2 regions of the Pseudarthrobacter sp. 05T312 genome follow, and region 2 is predicted to be linked to the other one. Evidence: predicted binding sites of a transcription regulator. Region 2 holds the regulator's gene; the other holds the start of a gene.
The links. Region 2 encodes HrcA, which represses chaperone genes, less so after heat shock. Its sites were predicted from a motif close to TTNGCACTCGNNNNNNNCGAGTGCNAA; they were not measured.
Positions count from the first base shown of each region.

Region 1: groL (chaperonin GroEL) is a predicted target of HrcA. The motif match lies at 8,118-8,144, and genes of this name have one in related genera.

Region 1 covers NZ_JBFTLY010000008.1:151,014-161,912, reverse strand. Annotated here, with positions in the region: gene AC1DIP_RS12940 (lipid II:glycine glycyltransferase FemX) at 1-733, shown strand, start outside; gene AC1DIP_RS12935 (peptidoglycan bridge formation glycyltransferase FemA/FemB family protein) at 857-2,173, shown strand; gene AC1DIP_RS12930 (threonine/serine exporter family protein) at 2,208-3,695, shown strand; gene AC1DIP_RS12925 (siderophore-interacting protein) at 3,703-4,542, opposite strand; gene AC1DIP_RS12920 (uracil-DNA glycosylase) at 4,556-5,326, opposite strand; gene AC1DIP_RS12915 (DUF3263 domain-containing protein) at 5,460-5,789, shown strand; gene AC1DIP_RS12910 (LytR C-terminal domain-containing protein) at 5,842-6,480, shown strand; gene AC1DIP_RS12905 (cold-shock protein) at 6,546-6,752, shown strand; gene AC1DIP_RS12900 (ABC transporter substrate-binding protein) at 6,782-8,032, shown strand; gene groL (chaperonin GroEL) at 8,323-9,957, shown strand; gene AC1DIP_RS12890 (RNase H family protein) at 10,128-10,899, shown strand, end outside.
Region 2 covers NZ_JBFTLY010000004.1:37,964-47,429, reverse strand. Annotated here, with positions in the region: gene lepA (translation elongation factor 4) at 1-1,022, shown strand, start outside; gene hemW (radical SAM family heme chaperone HemW) at 1,048-2,277, shown strand; gene AC1DIP_RS07905 (DUF4870 domain-containing protein) at 2,314-2,724, opposite strand; gene AC1DIP_RS07900 (DUF3097 domain-containing protein) at 2,846-3,697, opposite strand; gene hrcA (heat-inducible transcriptional repressor HrcA) at 3,868-4,881, shown strand; gene dnaJ (molecular chaperone DnaJ) at 4,967-6,094, shown strand; gene AC1DIP_RS07885 (16S rRNA (uracil(1498)-N(3))-methyltransferase) at 6,097-6,870, shown strand; gene AC1DIP_RS07880 (GerMN domain-containing protein) at 6,863-7,780, opposite strand; gene AC1DIP_RS07875 (PhoH family protein) at 8,196-9,284, shown strand; gene ybeY (rRNA maturation RNase YbeY) at 9,281-9,466, shown strand, end outside.

The DNA.
Region 1 (10,899 bases), on a different contig from region 2:
GGACATCATCGACTCCGACGATGCGCGGCGGGAGCTCGCAGCGGCCCACCTGGCCAAGGCCCCCAACATCCAGTCCAACGACTCCACCGCCCTGCTGGACATCGCCGGCACGGAAGAGGAAGTCTTCAAGGCCATCTCCTCCCGCGCCCGGAACGCCATCCGGCGCGCAGAGCGTGAGGGCTGCCAGGTGGTCCGGCAGGAGCACGGGCCGGAAACCTACCGGGCGTTGTACGACCTGATGGCCAACACCGTCAGCGCAAAGGGGTCCATGCCGCTCCGCAGCTACGACTACTACGCCCAGTTCTGGGACGAATTCTGCAACCGCGGCCAGGGCAACTTTTTCTTCACCTACGAGGATGGGAAACCCAGCGTGGGCGCCTTCGTCATCAACTACGGTGCCAAGGCCACTTACAAGGACGGCGGCTCCACGCAGAACCGCAAGCAGTACGGGGATTCGCACCTGGTGCAGTGGACCGCCATAAAGCGGATGCAGGAACTGGGCTGCACGGAATACGACTTCTGTGGAACCCCGCCGGCTGCGCGCATCAAGGACAAGACCCACAACCTCTACGGCATGGGGATGTTCAAGACCAGCTTCACCAAGACCGTCACCGACTTTGTGGGCTGCCACGACTACGTCCTGTCCCCACTCCGGCACCGGCTCTGGGTCAACGGCGGGGAAAAGGTGTTCCGCCGGATCGAAACCGCACGCACCGGCCAGCAGTTCTACTGACCAGCTCCCCCCAGCGCCAACACCCAAGCATCCGCCGGGCCGCACGCACCTGTGCAGCCTGCCCCGAACACCGTCCGCCCCGCGAGCCCCCCGGCCGCGAAGAGTCGAGAAGAAGGTCACCCCTTGAACACAGTTTCCGCCGCTACCGGGCTAGAATACGCCAACCTCAGCGACGCCGACTTCGAGGCCTTCGCCCTGAAGCACCCGCAGAACAGTTTCCTGCAGTCCATCGACTTTGCCCGCTTCCAGCGCGCCCGCGGCCAGCAGGTGGAACTCTTCGGGGTGCGGCGCGACGGCGAACTTGTCGCCGTCGGAAAGCTCAACTTCACCACCACCCGGCTGGGCTACACCGTCTGCGAATGCGCCAAGGGCCCCCTCATGGACTACACGGACCGCGAACTGGTGGGCGCCGTCGTCGGACTCCTCCGCAAGCACGCGGCCGCCCGCAAAGCCGCCGAGCTGCGGATCTCTCCCAACATCCGGTACATCGCACGGGACGCCGACGGCGCGGAGCAGCCGGACGTCGAAGACAACCGGCCGCTGGTGGCAGACCTGGAGCGACTGGGATTCCAGCACCAGGGCCTGGACATGAACTTCGTCAACGTCAACTGGATGTTCATCAAGAACCTGGTGGGGATCCAGGACGCCGAAGAACTGATCATGGGCACCAGCTACCGGACGCGGAAAGCCATCCGCAAGGCGGAGAAAAACGGCGTGTTCCTCGAACAGGCCACCCTGGAAACCCTTGACGATTTTTACGGCGCCCTAAGCCGCGCCGGCGACGAAAAGGGCTTCGTGTACCGCGAACGCGCCTACTACGAGAACCTGCTCCGCACCACCTCCGCGGAATTCACCAAGCTGATGATGGCCAAGATCGACATCCCTGCCTACCGCAAGTCCATCACCGAACGCCTGGCCGCGGAGTCAGCCACGGCAGCCGAACTCCGCCGCGAGGTTGAGGAGACCGGCAGCAAGAAGAAGGCCAACCGGCTCAAGGTGGTCCAGGACCTGGTGGACAGCTACGAGCGGAGCCTGAAGGACATCGAGCGGTTCCCCGACTCGGTTGGAACGGCAACCGTGGCAGCCATCCACTTCGTTTGCTACGGCGACGAGGTGGTGTGCGTCATCGGCGGCACCGTCCAGGACTACATCTACTTCAACGGCGCAACCTCCCTCTACTGGGGAATGATGCTGCACGCCCTGGAGAAGGGCTACCCGCGCTACAACTTCTACGGCACGTTCGGCATCTCCGGGCAGGACGAGGAAGGCCACGGCGGCTACGAGTTCAAGAAGGGCTTCGGCGGTGAGGTGGTCCAGCTGGTGGGCGACTTCGTCCTGCCGGTGCGCCCGGCCGTCTTCCATGCCAACAAGCTCGCCAGGTCCGCCGCGGCGGCCGCCCGCACACTGCTGGGCAAACTGCCGCTGAAGCGCGCATCCTGACAGTCCATTAACCGCGCACAGGGAGGAAACGGGCATGACCAACCGGCCCGAACGGCCAGGGTCCAGGCCGACAACTGACGGCCTGCCCAAGACTGAGCCGCTGACCCCTGCGCAGCTCCGGCAGGATGCTGCGGCCAAGCGGATGCTGCGCCGCCTGGTCCAGGGCGAAAACCCTCCCACGGCCCCGTTAAGCATTGTGGACCGGTTGGCTGGCAGCCCGTACGCCAACCCCACCATCCAGGTGGGCGGCGTGGACACCTCAGCGCGCAAAACCCTGGACTTCGCCCTGCACCTTGCGGAAACCATGTTCCGTTACGGCGCCGGAGCCCTCGAAGTCGAAACCAGCATCATCGCCGTCACGGCGGCCCTGGGGCTGAAGAACATCGAGGTGGACATCACCAACCAGTCCGTAGGCATCAACTACGCACCCAAGGACCAGACCCCCATCGCCCTGCTGCGCGTGGTGCGGTCATGGACCAATAACTACGCAGGCCTGGCCAAGGTGCACCAGCTGGTCACCGACATCGTCGCCGGCGGCGTGGGCCGTGACGAGGCGATCCGCAGGCTCAACGAGGCCATCACCAGCCCCAAGCCGTACCCCCGGTGGATGGTGACCGTGGCGTTCGGCATTTTCGCGGCGGTCTTCGTGGGAGTGCTGGGCGGCGGCCTGGTGTCATCGGCGATCGCGTTCGCGGCAAATATCGGGATCAGCCTGCTGGCCCGGCAGCTGGGACGCTGGCGGGTCCCTGACTTCTTCATCACCGCCAGCTGCTCCTTTGTGGTCACCATCCTGGCGCTGCTGCTATGGCAGCTGGGGCTCACCACGTCACCATCAATCGTGGTGGTGGGCGGCATCCTTCTGCTCCTGCCTACCGGCCGCCTGGTGTCCTCCGTGCAGGACGCCATCAACGGCTTCCCCGTCACCGCGGCGGGCCGGTTCCTGTCCACCCTCCTGACCTTCGGCGCCATCGTGGCAGGAATTGCCGTTGCCTTTGTCGTGGGGGAGCTGACCGGGCTGCAGCGCATCGACGTCACCCAGACTTTCCCGCCCGCCTACGACCTCTGGGTCCTCATTCTCTTCGTGGCGGCAGCCGTGATGGCTATCGGCATCACGGAACAGACCACCTGGAAGCTGCTGCTGCCCACGGCAGCGGTGGGTGTCGCCGGTTACCTGGTGCTGCTCGGCTGCGGGCTGTTGGGTATCGGTGACCGGTTCGCCCCTGCCATCGCCGCCGTCATCATTGGCCTGCTGGCCCGGGTGGTGGCACTGCGCATGGGTGCACCGCAGCTCGTGGTGGCAGTGCCCGCGGCGCTGATCCTGCTGCCTGGCCTCACGATATTCCGGTCAATGTATGTGCTCACCGTTGAGGAATCCGAGGTCCTGGCGGGCGCCGGCGGGATGCTCAGTGCCGGCGCCATTGTGCTGGGCACGGCAGGGGGCATCGTCCTGGGCGACGTGCTGGCGCGTCCGCTGACCCGCAGCCTTGCCAGCAACGAGCGGCGCCGGGCGCGCCGCCGCTAGCAACAAGCTAAATCTGCCCGACCGGAAGTTTCTTCTCAGCCTGGAACACGTCCTCCACCCGGCCCTGGGCCCAGTAGCCGGAAAGGGACACCTGGCGGCGTTCCAGGCCACGCTGCTTGAACAGGACCTCCCGCAGCGCCTTCATGTAGCCGCGTTCACCGTGCGCAAAGACGTCCACGGTGCCGCTGGGCCATTCCGCGTCCGCCACGGCGTTGACCAGCAGGTCGCTGGAACCGGCCGGTGTGCCGTTGCGGGGCAGCCAGGTCACCTGCAGTCCCGCAGGCGCCGAAAGGGGCTGGATGTCGGCTTCGGAGCCGACCTCCAGGAAAGCAAGGCCGGTTGCCCCCGCCGGGAGGGCCTCGATGCTGGCGGCGATGGCGGGCAGCGCCGCTTCGTCACCGGCAAAGAGATACCAGTCTGCCCCGGGATTGGGGTTGTACGCACCGCCTGGACCGGTGAACGTCAGGGTCTCGCCAGGCTGGGCCTTGGCCGCCCAGGGACCGGCGAGCCCTTCGTCGCCATGGACCACGAAGTCGATGGCCAGTTCCCGGGTTTCCGGGTCCACCCAGCGCACCGTATAAGTGCGGGTGAAGGGCCACTGGTCGCGCGGCATGGTTTCCCGGACCACCTCCAGATCCAAGGGGGAGGGGTATTCCACATCCGGCTGCGGGAAGATGATTTTCACGTACCGGTCAACGAACCCGTTGTTGACGAAATCGCCAAAACCCTCTCCACCGGCCACCACCCGGACCATGTGCGGGGACAGCTGCTCCTTGCGCAGCACGGTGAGGTTGACCTGCGGACGGCTCTTCTTGGTCGCGCTGGTGGCGGCGGGGACATTGCTCATAGGGCAAGCCTAGCTAGGGCAGCGGCGGGAGTTCCCAGGTTACGTCCGCTGCCCCCTGCTCCCGGAGCAGTTGGTTTACGCGGCTGAACGGCTTCGAGCCAAAAAACCCGCGGGACGCGGACAACGGACTGGGGTGGGCGCTAGTGATGGCTGGCGTGCCGGCAAGGAGCGGCCGGACCGCCTCAGCCTCCTTGCCCCACAACAGGGCCACCAAGGGCAACCCCGACCCGTCCGGCGCCTTGCGTGCGGCCAGCGCGGTGACTGCCGCCGTCGTAATTTCCTCCCAGCCCTTGCCCCGGTGTGAGCCGGCCGCGCCCGCCCTGACGGTAAGGACCCGGTTCAGGAGCAGCACGCCCTGGTCCGTCCACGCCGACAGGTCGCCATGGACGCGCGGGGGAATGCCCAGATCGGATTCCAGCTCCCGGTAGATGTTCACGAGGCTGCGGGGGAGGGGGCGCGTGCGTGGGTCGACGGAAAACGACAGGCCGACGGCGTGTCCCGGCGTGGGGTAGGGGTCCTGGCCCACGATGAGGACCTTCACGCCGGCGAGCGGCTGGCGGAAAGCGCGCAGGACGTTCGCCGGCGGCGGCAGGAGCTGGTGCCCGGCTGCCTCCTCGCCTGCCAGGAAGGCCAGCACCTTCCGCAGCTGGGCTTCCACGCCCTGAAGCGCCGAGGCCCAGTCCGGAGCCATGAGCTCCGCGAGCGGCAGCTTTGCCAGGCCGGCAAAGCTGAGCGTGTCCGCCGGGTCCTGCTGGAGCTCAAACAGCGCATCCGATTCAACCATCGTTCCATTGTCGCAGGGACCGTGTGGAGCCGGGCATCATGCGGTGGCGGCGGCCGCAGCCGAATGACACCGCTGTTATTCGGCGGCTAGCATAGGGGTAAGACATTGACCGTAACCAGCGAAGGAGTGCGCCGTGGCGGAACCGGCCCGGGAACACCTGCCGGAGCAGGACCCGCGGAAGTCCCTCCTGGCGGACTTCATCCTCCGCGAGTCCTCCTTGTCAGAGCGCGAACAGCAGATGCTGGCCCTGGAACGGCAGTGGTGGAAGTACGCGGGAGCCAAGGAACAGGCCATTCGCGACCTCTTTGACCTCTCCGCAACCCACTACTACCAGCTCCTCAACGCACTGATCGACCGCGAGGACGCCGTGGCCCACGATCCCATGCTGGTCAAGAGATTGCGTAGACTACGTACGTCGCGCCACCGTGCGCGTACTGCCCGGCGCCTGGGATCCGACGCTTAAGAACGCCCCAGGCCGGGACAACAGCCGCAATCAACAAGGATGTCCTTCCACCATGACCAGATACGCCCGCGATGAATTCGACAAGGTCCCCGAGGCCGCGTCGCGACAAGGTGTCCACCGGACGGCTTCGGCCCCGTCCCGGGTACGGCTTTGGCCCATCCTGGCGGTAGGAATGGCAGCCCTTGCCATTGGGCTGGTGTCCTTCCTGATCCTTCCCAAACTCGGCTTCAACGCCACCGCGAGCCAGGCCTCCGCAAGCGTGGAGTCAGCCCCGCTGCCCGGCACCGGATCCACGCCCACGGCCACGCAGGCTGCCGGCTCCGCCGCAACGGGGACCCCCACGCCGTCCGCCGCTGCCGGGCCAACCCAGGGCAGTGAGCCAGAGCCCACGTCCTCGGCCACCCAGCAGGCCGTGGTCGACAGGACGCAGGCAGTGGCTGTCTACAACGCCGCCGGCACGGCCGGGCTGGCCAGCCGGGTAGGCGGGACGGTCCAGGCCGACGGCTGGCGGCTCGGCCCGGTGGGCAACTGGTCCGGCGCCCCGCAAAAGTCCTCCGTGATCTTCTATGCCGGCCCGCAGCAACTGGCAAGCGCCCAGGAACTCGCCGGGCTGCTGAATATCCCCACCGTTGTGAGCAGCACCGAGTTCCAGGCACCGCTCGTCGTGGTCCTTGGCCCGGGTTACCGGTAGCCGCACACCGTCCCGTTACGCCGGTCTGGTCTCCACCCGGCCCCCGATGGAAAGAGTTGTTGATCATGGCACTGGGAACCGTCAAATGGTTCAACGCTGAAAAGGGCTACGGCTTTATCACCGTTGACGGCTCCGGTGACGACATCTTTGTCCACTGGTCCGCCATCCAGGGGGAGGGGTACCGTGCCCTGGCCGAGGGACAGCGGGTCCAACTCGACGTCGGCGAGGGTGAAAAAGGTCCGCAGGCGGAAAACGTCCGGCCCGCGCAGTGATGCCCGCCTTGCGTCCCGGAAGCCGTGTCATGCCGGTCCTCGCGCTCTCCCTGGGAGCTGTCCTTTCGCTGGGTGCATGCGCCGGCACCGGCGGGAACGCCAGGGTGGAACCGGCCGAGGCGTCCGGCGACGGTGTGCTCCGGGTGGGCGTGGTCCTGGACAACGCCGGTGAGAACGCCTTCCTCAACGCCCCGCAACTGGCTGCCGCCAAGCTTGCCATCCAGGACATCAACGCCGCCGGCGGGCATAAAGGCCGGCCGGTGGAGCTCCTTCCGGTGCACCCGGACGAGGACGCTGCCAAGCAGGCAAGCGACGCGGCGGCCGCCAAAGCGGACGTGGTGATCGGGCCCACCGACTCCAGCCATGCCCCGGCAGCGGCGGATATCCTGTCCCGTGCACGCATCCCCCTGATCTCTCCGGCCAATACCGCTGCCGCTCTTTCCGGGCTGGCCAGCGGCGGCTACTACTTCCGGACCGCAGCAGCCGACGTCGCGCAAGGGCCCGTGCTGGCCAAACTTGCCAAGGACGCCGGCGCCGCCACGATCAGCGTGCTGTACCAGGAAGGCACCTACGGCAAGGACCTCTCGGCAGCCGTCACGGATGCAGCCAAAGGGTCCGGACTCACGGTCCTGCCGGGCGCCGGTTTCAAGGCCGGTGCCGCCGCGGAAGCCGCCCGCTCCGCCTCCAAGGCCAAACCGGACGCCGTCGTCCTGATTGCCCGCGAGGGTGCACAGGGCGCGCTGGTGGAACTGAACAATGCAGGCCTTGCCGGCTCCCGGATCATCCTCAGCGACGGCGCGTTTGCCCGCTACGGGTCCGGGCTCGCACCCAGGACACTCGAAGGCGCCCGCGCCGTGGTTCCCGGACAGCTGCCCAGCGCTGCGTTCCAGGCGAAACTGCTGGCCGTCGACCCGGCACTCAAGGATGTCTCCTTCGCCGCTGAAACCTACGACGCCGTCACGCTGGCGGCCCTCGCCGCGGCCCGTGCCCAGGATGACGCCGGACGCTCCATTGCCGCGAACCTGGTCCCGGTCTCCGGGGGAACGGCTTCTTCCGGTGCCGGTGCCGGTGCCGGCACGCCGGCCGCTCCCTGCCTGAGCTACAAGGAGTGCCTCGGCGGCCTTGCGGGCAGCCCGGACATCAATTACGACGGCGAATCGGGCCCGGTTGCCTTCGATTCCAACGGGGACATCACCTCAGCCGCTTTCTCCGTGTACACCTTCGGGGCTGACAACAACCCCTCGCTGTCCGGCCGGGAGACGTCGGGCCACTCCGGCTGATCGCCCTGGGCGAAGCGGCCCCGTCCTGCGGCGCGTTACGCGTCTTTTCGCTTGCACTCTCACCTGGGGAGTGCTAATTATTGACTTAGCACTCTGACGCACCGACTGCTAAAGCAACGCCTGGTTCCGGCCGGCAGCGCACGGCAGCGGTCGACGAGCGAAAGAAACACCTCACTTCAGTGAGATCCCCGCCCGGAGGCATACAGAGGCCGCCGGCAAAGGATCGTCCGTCGCGGGCACTGCAGCGAAGGTTCATTCTTAACGACTGTCCCGAAAGGACTATTGCCGTTATGGCCAAGATCATTGCATTTGATGAAGAGGCACGCCGCGGCCTTGAGCGTGGCCTGAACACCCTCGCCGACGCCGTTAAGGTCACCCTCGGCCCGCGTGGACGCAACGTCGTCCTCGAAAAGAAGTGGGGCGCCCCCACGATCACCAACGATGGTGTTTCCATCGCCAAGGAGATCGAGCTGGACGATCCTTACGAGAAGATCGGCGCCGAGCTGGTCAAGGAAGTTGCCAAGAAGACCGACGACGTTGCAGGCGACGGCACCACCACGGCAACCGTCCTGGCCCAGGCCCTGGTCAAGGAAGGCCTGCGCAACGTTGCTGCCGGCGCCGACCCGCTGTCCCTCAAGCGCGGCATCGAGAAGGCTGTTGAGGCCGTCACCGCCGAACTGCTGAACTCCGCCAAGGAAATCGAAACCAAGGAAGAGATCGCGGCCACCGCCTCCATCTCCGCCGGTGACGACGAGATCGGTGCCCTCATCGCCGAAGCCCTCGACAAGGTGGGCAAGGAAGGCGTCATCACGGTCGAGGAGTCCAACACCTTCGGCCTGGAGCTGGAACTCACCGAAGGCATGCGCTTCGACAAGGGCTACATCTCCGCCTACTTTGTCACCGACGCTGAGCGTCAGGAAACGGTCCTCGAGGATCCGTACATCCTGATCGTCAACTCCAAGATCTCCAACGTCAAGGAACTGGTTGCTGTCCTGGAAAAGGTCATGCAGTCCAACAAGCCGCTGCTGATCATTGCCGAGGACATCGAGGGTGAGGCCCTGGCCACGCTGATCGTGAACAAGATCCGCGGCACCTTCAAGTCCGTCGCCGTCAAGGCTCCGGGCTTCGGCGACCGCCGCAAGGCCCAGCTCGCCGACATCGCCGTCCTCACCGGCGGCCAGGTCATCTCCGAAGAAGTTGGCCTCAAGCTGGAGACTGCCGGCCTGGAGCTCCTGGGCCAGGCCCGCAAGGTTGTTGTCACCAAGGACGAGACCACCATCGTCGAAGGTGCCGGCGACGCCGACCAGATCGCCGGCCGCGTTTCCCAGATCCGCGCCGAGATCGAGAACTCCGACTCCGACTACGACCGCGAGAAGCTGCAGGAGCGCCTGGCCAAGCTGGCCGGCGGCGTTGCAGTCATCAAGGCCGGAGCCGCAACCGAGGTTGAGCTCAAGGAGCGCAAGCACCGCATCGAAGACGCAGTGCGCAACGCGAAGGCTGCCGTTGAAGAAGGCATCGTTGCCGGTGGCGGCGTGGCCCTGATCCAGGCCGGCGCCAAGGCATTTGCCAACCTTCAGCTCTCCGGCGACGAAGCAACGGGCGCCAACATCGTCCGTGTTGCCATCGACGCGCCGCTGAAGCAGATTGCCTTCAACGCCGGCATGGAGCCGGGCGTGGTTGTCGACAAGGTCCGCGGCCTGCCCGCCGGCCACGGCCTGAACGCAGCAACCGGTGAATACACCGACCTGCTGGCAGCCGGCGTCAACGACCCGGTCAAGGTAACCCGCTCTGCCCTGCAGAACGCGGCGTCCATCGCCGGCCTGTTCCTCACCACCGAAGCAGTGGTTGCTGACAAGCCGGAGAAGGCTGCAGCCCCCGCCGGTGGCGACGACATGGGTGGCATGGGCGGCATGGGCGGCTTCTAAGCCTCCCCGGCCGGGACCCTGCCCGCCAAACCGCAGAATGCGGCTCCCTCTTCGGAGGGGGCCGCATTTTCGTTATGGCAGGGGAGCCGATGAGGGCCGGGACGGCATCCGGTGGACACTCTTGCGAGGGAGCGGGGCCGGGTGTCGGCCGCTTCTGGCAGGATGGACCAGTGACGATTACTGCAGCGGCTGATGGTTCGGCCTTGGGAAACCCCGGCCCGGCCGGCTGGGCCTGGTATGTGAACGACGATTGCTGGCGAGCCGGCGGCTGGCCCCATGGGACCAACAACCAGGGGGAGCTGATGGCCGTCCTGGATCTCCTGCGCGCTACCGCGCACCTGCCGGGGGAAGACCTGCGCATCCTCTGCGACAGCCAGTACGTGATCAATTCCATTACCAAATGGATGCCGGGATGGAAACGCAAAGGATGGCGCAAGGCCGATGGCAAGCCCGTCCTCAACGTGGAACTGCTGAAGGAACTCGACCGCGAACTGGCCGGACGCACCTACACGTTCGAATGGGTCAAGGGCCACGCCGGGCACGACCTCAATGAAGCTGCCGATGAACGGGCCAGGGCCGCGGCCACGGCGTACCAGCAGGGAGTGGCGGCACGGTCAGGCCCAGGGTTCCCCGGCGGGCACCACCCGGGGGCCGCCGAACGTCCGGCGGCGGCGCAGGCGGCGTCAGGCGTCGGCGTCCCGCCGGCGACGCTGGATATCCCGGCTCCCGCGCCGGCCCGTTCCGCGGCGCCGGTGCCAGCCTACGAGGAACCCGACCTGTTCAGTGAGCTGGACAATGAAGCCCTTGAAGTGGCGGAAGCAACCCAGCAGGCGGGCTCGATTCGGCCCGAAGCACTGGTGGAAGAGCTCGAACGTGAGCTGCTGGGCCCGCTGGTGCGGGGCGATATCGGGCGGACCGCCGTCCTTCTCCACCCGGACTTCA
Region 2 (9,466 bases):
TCCGGCAGTCCAAGGTGGGCGACACCGTCACCAACCTTGCCAAGCCGGCGGCCGAGTCCCTGCCCGGCTACGCCGACGCCAAACCCATGGTGTTCTCGGGCCTGTATCCGCTGGACGGCGCCGACTACCCGGTGCTGCGCGACGCCCTCGAAAAGCTCATGCTCAACGATGCAGCACTGGTCTACGAACCGGAGACCTCGGCCGCACTGGGATTCGGCTTCCGAGTCGGCTTCCTCGGCCTGCTGCACCTTGAGATCACCCGCGAACGCCTGGAGCGGGAATACAACCTCGACCTGATCTCCACGGCACCGAACGTGGAATACGAGGTGACTTTGGAGGACAAGAAGGTGGTCCGGGTGACCAACCCCAGCGAGTACCCCACGGGCAAAATCGCCGAGGTCCGCGAACCGATGGTTTCGGCCACCATCCTGGCCCCCAACGAATTCGTCGGGGCCATCATGGAACTGTGCCAGTCCCGCCGCGGCGTCATGGGCGGCATGGACTACCTCTCCGAGGACCGGGTGGAAATCCGGTACCGCCTGCCGCTGGCGGAAATCGTGTTCGACTTCTTCGACATCCTTAAGTCCAAGACCCGTGGCTACGGCTCCCTGGACTGGAAGGCCGACGGCGAGCAGGTCGCCGACCTCGTGAAGGTGGACATCATGCTCCAGGGCGAACAGGTGGACGCCTTCAGCGCCATCACCCACCGCGACAAGGCCTACGCCTACGGCGTGATGATGACCGGCAAGCTCCGCGAACTCATCCCGCGTCAGCAGTTCGAGGTGCCGATCCAGGCGGCCATTGGCTCCAGGATCATTGCCCGCGAAAGCATCCGGGCCATCCGCAAGGACGTGCTGGCCAAATGCTACGGCGGTGACATCTCCCGAAAGCGCAAGCTGCTGGAGAAGCAAAAAGAGGGCAAGAAGCGCATGAAGATGGTGGGCACGGTGGAGGTTCCGCAGGAAGCGTTCATCGCCGCCCTCACCACCGACGAATCGAAGGACAAGGCCAAGAAGAAGTGACCACCGCGCAGCAGGGGACCCGCTGATGCCCAGCGTACTTCCCCTCGGCGACCCGGCGCCGTCGGACGGTCTGCTGCCTGCCCAGGCTGCGGACGATGCGGCGGGCCGGGCCTTTGGCCTGTACGTCCACATTCCGTTCTGCGCGGTGCGCTGCGGGTACTGCGATTTCAACACCTACACCGCTACGGAACTGGGCGGCGGCGCGTCGCAGGATGCCTACGCGCAAACCGCAGTGTCGGAAGTGTCCTTGGCCGCCCAGGTGATGAGTCGTTCGGGGCTGCCGGAACGCAAGCTCAGCACTGTCTTTTTCGGGGGCGGTACACCCACCCTGCTTCCGGCCGATGACCTCGCCCTGATCCTTCGCGCCGCCATTGACCGGTGGGGCATCGAGGACGGCGCCGAGGTCACCACGGAAGCCAACCCCGATTCGGTCACCCCCGAATCCCTCGCCATCCTCAAGGAGGCGGGTTTCACGAGGGTCTCCTTCGGCATGCAGTCCGCAGTCCCGCACGTGCTGAAGGTCCTGGACCGCACCCATACGCCCAGCAGGGTTCCGCAGGTGGTGCAGTGGGCGCGGGAGGCCGGGCTGGATGTCAGCCTGGACCTGATATACGGGACGCCGGGGGAGTCGCTTGCCGACTGGCGCCACTCCCTGGAGACTGCCCTCTCCTACCAGCCGGACCACATCAGCGCCTACGCGCTGATTGTGGAGGACGGCACCAAGCTGGCCGCGCAGATGCGCCGCGGCGAGGTGCCGGGAATTGACGACGACGACCACGCCGACAAGTACGAACTCGCCGACCAGCTCATCACCGATGCAGGGCTCGGCTGGTATGAGGTCAGCAACTGGGCGCGGAGTCCGGAGCACGCGTGCCGCCACAACCTGGCCTACTGGCGTGGCGACGATTGGTGGGGCATCGGCCCCGGCGCGCACTCGCACGTGGGCGGGGTGCGCTGGTGGAACGTGAAGCACCCGTCCGCGTATGCCAACCGCCTGTCCCAGGGGCATTCGCCTGCGGCGGGCCGGGAAACCCTTGACGCCGAAACCAGGAACATGGAGCGGGTGATGCTGGAAGCGCGCCTGCAGTCAGGCCTTGAGGTTTCGGCCCTCAGCGCCGGAGGAAGGCACCAGGTTGCAGGGCTCATTGCTGACGGCCTGGTGGAGCCGGCCGCCGCTTTCCAGGGCCGCCTTGTCCTTACGCTGAAGGGCAGGCTCCTGGCGGACGCCGTGGTCCGCCGCGTCCTTCCGGACTGACGGCCGCCGGCGCGTCCAAGGGGAGGGCCCGCTCCGCTACTTGATCCAGCGCAGGTTGTACTGGTAGCGGTGCGGCTGGCCCTTGTTGACGTGGATCCCTGCGGCCACGGAGAAGCAGGTCAGCGCGACCCAAATCAGGGTTGCGATCACGGCGAAGATGTTGCCCACGTAGGGAATGAACACCAGGATGTTGGCCAGGACGGCGGCGATGGTGGGGGGCAGGCTGAAGTTCAGTGCCTCTTTGGATTCCTGCGCGGTGAACGGCCCGCGGTGGCGGAAGATCAGGTAGATCAGCAGCGAGGGCACGCAGCCAAGGATCCCGCCGAAATGTGCCAGCGTGGCCCATTGGCGGTCCTCGCTGGCCGTGAGCGGCAGGGCATTGGCGGGGACGCCATGGTACTCGGAGCGGCCTTGGCCGTCCCTGTGATCACGTGCGTTTTCTGCCACAGTCTGTTCCTTCGGAGATGCAAGTGGTGCTGACGTCAAATACGGGTGCGGTGTGCAATACCCCTGGGAGAGCCGGCATTGCACTATCAAGAATACTGGCTCCGGGGGCAGTGTCCGCCCTTCAGGGCACGGTGAGGAAGTCGATGACTTCCTCAACCCGCCCCAGCAGCGATGCTTCCAGGTCGGCGTATGTGCGGACGGCACCCAGCAGTTTCTGCCATCCGAGGCCGATGTCTTCCTTGGTGGCGTGCGGCCAGCCGAAGGCTTTCAGGATCCCGGTCTTCCAGTCCTGTCCACGGGGCACGGCAGGCCACTTGTCGATGCCCAGCACCGCCGGCCGGATAGCCTGCCAGACATCAACGTAGGGGTGTCCCACGATCAGGACATTCCCGGCCGCGCCGGGGGAGGCCATAACGGCGTCGGCGATGCGGGACTCCTTCGAATCCGGAACGAGGTGGTCCACGAGGACGCCGAGCCGCCGGCCGGGACCGGGGTTGAAGCCGGCAACCGCAGCGGCGAGATCGTCGATGCCGTGCAGGGGTTCGACGACGATGCCCTCTACCCGAAGGTCGTCGCCCCAGACCTTTTCCACCAGTTCGGCGTCGTGCTTGCCCTCCACCCAGATACGGCTTGCCTTGGCCACCTGGGCCCGCTGGCCGGCGACCCGGACAGAACCGGAGGCCGTCCTGCCGGCGACCGGACCGCCGGCAGCCGGACGTGGTGCCGGGGGCACGAGCCTGATGGGCCGGCCCTCCAGGAGGAAACCGAAACCCAGCTTGAAGGACCGGGACTTCCCGCGCCGGTCCTCCAGGGCAACCACGTGCATCCCTCCGGATTTTTCCACCCGCGTCACGGCACCCACCCAGCCTGACTGCACATCCTCCAGCACCATGCCCCGCTCCACCGGCACCTCGGGCAATTCCGCTTTGGCCGGGGCGGATATGCCGCGGGGCCCCCAGTTTTGGTAATCCATGGATTCGATCCGCCTAGCGCTAGGTCCTCCGCACCGGAATTTCGCCCGGAGCGGTACCAATGCTAACAACGGGCCAAGGCATAATAGACTGTTAGCACTTAGGCATGTCGAGTGCTAACAAGGTGGCATCTGGCGGGGCATGGGCCCCGCACCGTGGATGGAGGTGGAGAGTGAGCGAGCCACGCAAACTGGAAGTGCTGCGGGCCATCGTGGAGGATTACGTCCACTCCCGCGAGCCGGTCGGGTCGAAGGCCCTGGTTGAGCGGCACCATCTTGGGGTTTCCAGCGCAACTATCCGGAACGATATGGCGGCCCTTGAGGACGAGGGATTAATCACGGCCCCCCACACCAGTGCAGGGCGGATTCCCACGGACAAGGGCTACCGCCTTTTCGTTGACCAGATCTCGGCGGTCAAGCCGCTCTCTGCAGCCGAACGCCGGGCCATCCAGTCCCTGCTTGAAGGCGCAGACGATCTCGACGACGTCCTGGACCGTACTGTCCGGCTGCTTTCCCAGCTGACCAACCAGGTGGCTGTGGTCCAGTATCCGCACCTCAGCAAGGCACTGGTGCGCCACATCGAATTCGTGCTGCTTGCCCCCCGCAAGGTGTTGGTGGTGCTCATTGCCAACAGCGGCAAGGTGGAGCAGCGGGTCATCGACGTCGGCCAGGACCTGGGCGACGACGCCGTGGCAGCACTCCGCACGCGTTTCCTCGCCGCACTGTCCGGGACGCCGCTGAGCCGGCTTGCCACGGCCCTTCCCTCCGTCGTGGCGGGCACAGCGCAGGCACACCGCCAGGCTGCGCACGCCCTGGCACTTGGCCTCGAGGGTCTGGCGCAAAACACCAGGGAGGACCGGATGGTCATGGCCGGGACAGCAAACCTGGCCCGGTCCAACGTGGACTTCCCCCTCAGCATCGGCCCCGTACTCGAGGCCCTTGAGGAGCAGGTGGTGATGCTGCGGTTGCTGAGCGAGATGGCACAGGACCACCGCGGCGTTGCCGTCAGCATCGGAAGGGAGAACCCCTACGACGGCCTGGCCGAGGCCTCGGTAGTGGCCACCGGCTACGGCCCCGACAGCGTCGCCAAGGTAGGGATCCTGGGCCCGACCAGGATGGACTACCCCACCACCATGGCCGCCGTCCGGGCAGTGGCCCGCTACCTTTCCAGGATTTTGGGGCCCTGACCCGCGCGGCCGGAGCATTCTCCGGCCGGGAACAAAGAGCCGGGCGCCCGACTGAACGCAGTACAACAAGGAAGAGATACGAACTTTGAGCAGCCACTATGACGTCCTTGGAGTCTCACCCGAAGCTACGGGCGAAGAGATCAAAAAGGCCTACCGCAAACTGGCCCGTACCCTCCACCCGGACGTAAACCCCGGTGAGGATGCCTCGGAACGCTTCAAGGCAGTAACTCACGCCTACGAGGTCCTTTCCGACCCCCAGAAGCGCCGGATCTACGACACCACGGGCAACGAGAACGGCACGGACAACGGCTTCGGCGGAGCCGGTTACGCGGGCCAGGGCTTCGCATTCCAGGACATCTTCGACACCTTCTTCGGCGCCGGGGGCAGCTCCGGCCCGGCTTCCCGCGTCCGCCGCGGCCAGGACGCCCTCATCAGCGTCCGGATCGACCTTCGCGACGCCGTGTTCGGCGTGAACAAGAAGCTCGAAGTGGACACCGCCGTCGTCTGCCCCACCTGTGAGGGATCCTGCTGCCGGCCCGGCACGCACCCCGAGCGCTGCGACATCTGCGGCGGCAGCGGCCAGGTCCAGCGGGCCGTCCGCTCCATTCTTGGCCAGGTCATGACGGCGGCCCCCTGCGGCACCTGCGAAGGGTTCGGCACCGTCATCAAGGACCCCTGCAACGAATGCAGCGGCCAGGGCCGAATCCGCAGCCGGCGTTCGCTGACCATCAAGGTACCCGCCGGCGTGGCCACCGGAACCAGGATCCAGCTCTCCGGGCAGGGCGAGGCGGGACCTGCCGGCGGCCCCGCCGGCGACCTGTACGTGGAAATCCGTGTCAACAATGACGCCACCTATGTGAGGGAAGGCGATGACCTTCACGCCACCCTGCACATCCCGATGACTGCCGCCGCCCTGGGCACCGACGTCAACCTGGAAACCTTCGACGGCACCCAGGACATCGACGTCAAGCCCGGAACCCAGTCCGGCGAGATCATCACCCTGCGCGGCCTGGGTGTCACCCACCTGCGCGGCTACGGCCGCGGGGACCTGAAGGTCCACCTCCAGGTGGACACGCCGGCCAAGCTCGACCCGGCGCAGGAGGACCTCCTCCGGCAGCTCGCCAAGCTTCGCGGGGAACAGATCACCGAGGGAAAGCTCGCCGCCAGCGGTGGCATGTTCGCCAAGCTTCGGGACCGGTTCGGTAACCTGTAGCGGTGAGCAATCCCGTCTTCTTCACACCCGCCGGCTCGCTGGCCGGAATGGTCCCTGGCGGCCATTTTGTCCTGGACGGTTCCGAGGCACGCCACGCCGTGACGGTCAAACGGCTGTCGCCGGGAGAGTCGGTGGACATCGTCGACGGCGCCGGCACCCGCATGACCGGAAAAATCGTCGCAGCTGCCCCTTCCGGTCTCGAAGTGGAGTGCGGCGCCGTGGCCACGGATGAAAGGCCGGACGTCCGGCTGGTACTGGTCCAGGCGCTGGCCAAGGGTGACCGCGACGAGCTGGCAATCGAGACGGCCACCGAACTGGGGATCGACGCCGTCGTACCGTGGCAGTCCGAACGGTCGATCGTCCGTTGGAAGGGCGACAGGGCCGCCCGCGCCCATGCGAAGTGGGAATCTGCCGTGGCGGCGGCCGCGAAACAGGCGCGCCGGGCCTGGATTCCCGAAGTCCGGGCTGCGGTTGAAACGGCAGGGCTCTCCGCTGCCGTGGAGGCCGCTGACCTGGCGGTCATCCTCCACGAAGACGCTGTGCGCCCGATGCGTGCTGTCCTTCAGGAGTGGCAGGGGAGTGCCCCGGCCGGGATCCGGGAAGTCCTGTTGATTGTCGGTCCGGAGGGTGGCATCAGCCCGCGGGAAGTAACGAAACTTTGCGACAAAGGCGCCGTGACTGCCCTGTTGGGGCACCACGTCCTGCGGTCCTCCACAGCCGGTCCGGCCGCCGTCGTGCTGGCAAGCGACATCCTTGGCCGGTGGGCCGCTACCTGACCTTGAAGGACCTCGTGTCCTCATTGCGGTCCGGCTCCCCGCCGGAACCTGCCTGGGCCACCCGGAGCTCGTAGTCGCCCGGTGGCAGGTTGAGCGCCAGCGTGAAAACTCCCGCCTGCCCCTGGGCGGCGGCCGCCGTGGTCTCTCCGGTCAGGAAGGGCGTTTTGCTGCCGCCGTCCCCGGACTGCAGGATTTGCCAGTGCAGCTTTGCCCCCGGCGACGTGCTGCGGCCGGTGATCTTTACGCTGCCGCTGGGCACCTCGGTGTTTTCCTGGGGATCGATGATCCAGACCGGCGCCACCAGGCCGGCGGCCCGGGTCATCAGTGCGCCCAGCTGGACTTTTCCGAACGCCACGTAGTCCGTGTGGCCGTCCACCAGGATCCGCACCCGGATCTGCTGCCCGGTGTCGATCAGGCCCGAGCTCGCGGCGGCTGCGGTGGCCGTGTAGATCAGCTGCTGGATGGCCCGGGCCGCCATATCAGCGTCGAGGTTGCTGTTGAACGCATCAGCGGAGACGTCAACGGTGATGATGTCCTTGCCCGAAATGGACGTAGCCAGTTTGTCCGGATTCTGCCACGGCGTGAAGAAATCAGGGTCAAGCGGTTTCTCTGACATCATGGCGCGCAGGGCCCGTGTCACCGGGTTTTCCTGCTCCGGGACGTCCCGGAACTCGCGGTAGAGGAAGACGTTCCCGCCCGTGCGGCCGATCCAGTAGACAGGCGCCTTGTTAGAGGACTGGGTGGTTTCCAGCGGGGCGCTGGTGGAGGGTGCGTCCGGCATGGTGCCGCCGGTGGCCGGGACCGAGGCGACGGTCCCCGTAGGGGCTGGTCCGCCTTCGGCAGTGCAGGCAGCGAGCACCGGAACGAGCACCAGGATTCCCGCGAGGACGGCCGGGCGCAGGCGGCCCAGGGGTCGTCCTGCCCTTTCGGGCACAGAGGTTTCCGGCACTGTCCTGCCCTTGTCCTTTCATGGCGTGGCGGGCCGATCCCCCTGGCGGCCTGGCGTTCCAGCAGATGCTGCTGGATTTCCAGCATTGCACAGGGGAGGGCCGCCCCAACCGCACTTTTGCCTCCCCGGCCGCAACTGCAACGGGAACGATATGAGGCCGATATGAAGTTGATACCAAACGCTGCTTTTCGTTGCCGGCGGACGGCCCTTCAGGGTGGCGGAGGTGCAGGTCACTGGCCCGCAAAGTATCCGGCCGGGGCGTGTGCTGGCGTAAGATAAAGGGATCGCTGGCAGGGTGCTCCGTGCAACGGGCACCGGCTGCAGCAAACAACTGATGTCGATCTTCGAGGGGACCACGGGCCTGCGGGCCAGCACCATGACTGAATCAGCAAATGGTAAGCGCCGGCTCAACACGGGCGATGGCAGTCCGGGGGAATTCCCGCACTCCCTTCCCGGCATCCGGACCGAAGTAGTCCTCTTCGAGAACTCAGACCAGATGGTTCAGTCGCTCGGCAGCCATGACGAGGCGCTGCGGTTCATCGAGGAGCAGTTCCCGGACGTCAACTTCCATGCCCGCGGCAACGAACTGTCCATCAGCGGACCGGTCAGCGACGTTCCCCGCATCATGCGGCTCCTCCAGGAGGTCCGTGGCCTTGTGGCCCGCGGCACCGTCATCACCCCCGCGGTGCTGCAGCAGCTGGTGGCGCTCCTGCGCACGCAGTCACTGCAGAATCCCGTGGACGTGCTGACCCACGACATCCTCTCCAGCCGCGGCCGGACCATCCGGCCCAAGACGCTCAACCAGAAGACCTACGTTGACGCCATTGACGCCAACACGGTGATCTTCGGCATCGGTCCGGCCGGTACCGGCAAGACCTACCTGGCCATGGCGAAAGCCGTCCAGGCACTGCAGCAGAAGGAAGTCAGCCGGATTATCCTGACGCGCCCCGCGGTGGAGGCTGGCGAGCGGCTCGGGTTCCTGCCCGGTACGCTCAGCGACAAGATCGACCCCTACCTGCGCCCCCTTTACGACGCCCTGCACGACATGATGGACCCGGAATCCATTCCACGGCTCATGGCTGCCGGCACCATCGAAGTGGCACCCCTCGCCTACATGCGGGGACGTACCCTCAACGACGCCTTCATCATCCTCGACGAGGCCCAGAACACCACGCCGGAACAGATGAAAATGTTCCTCACCCGGCTAGGGTTCGGGTCCAAGATGGTGGTCACCGGAGACGTGACCCAGGTGGACCTTCCCTTTGGGACGCGTTCCGGGCTGCGGATCGTCGAAGAAATCCTCCAAGGCATCGAGGGCGTGAACTTCTCCGTCCTGGACGCCGCCGACGTCGTCAGGCACAGGCTCGTTGGCGACATCGTCAACGCGTACAGCATCTGGGACGAAGCCCAGCGGAACCGGGTCAAGCATTCAGCAAGCCGCGAAAAACGGGGGGAACACGCGTGAGCATCGAGGTCAACAACGAGTCCGGCATCCAAGTGGATGAATCCGCGCTTGTGGCCCTGTCGCGGTACATCTTCGAACAGCTCTACATCCATCCGCAGGCCGAACTTTCCATCCTCCTTGTGGATGAGCCGGCCATGGAGAAGCTGCACATCGAACTGATGGACGAACCGGGCGCCACCGAT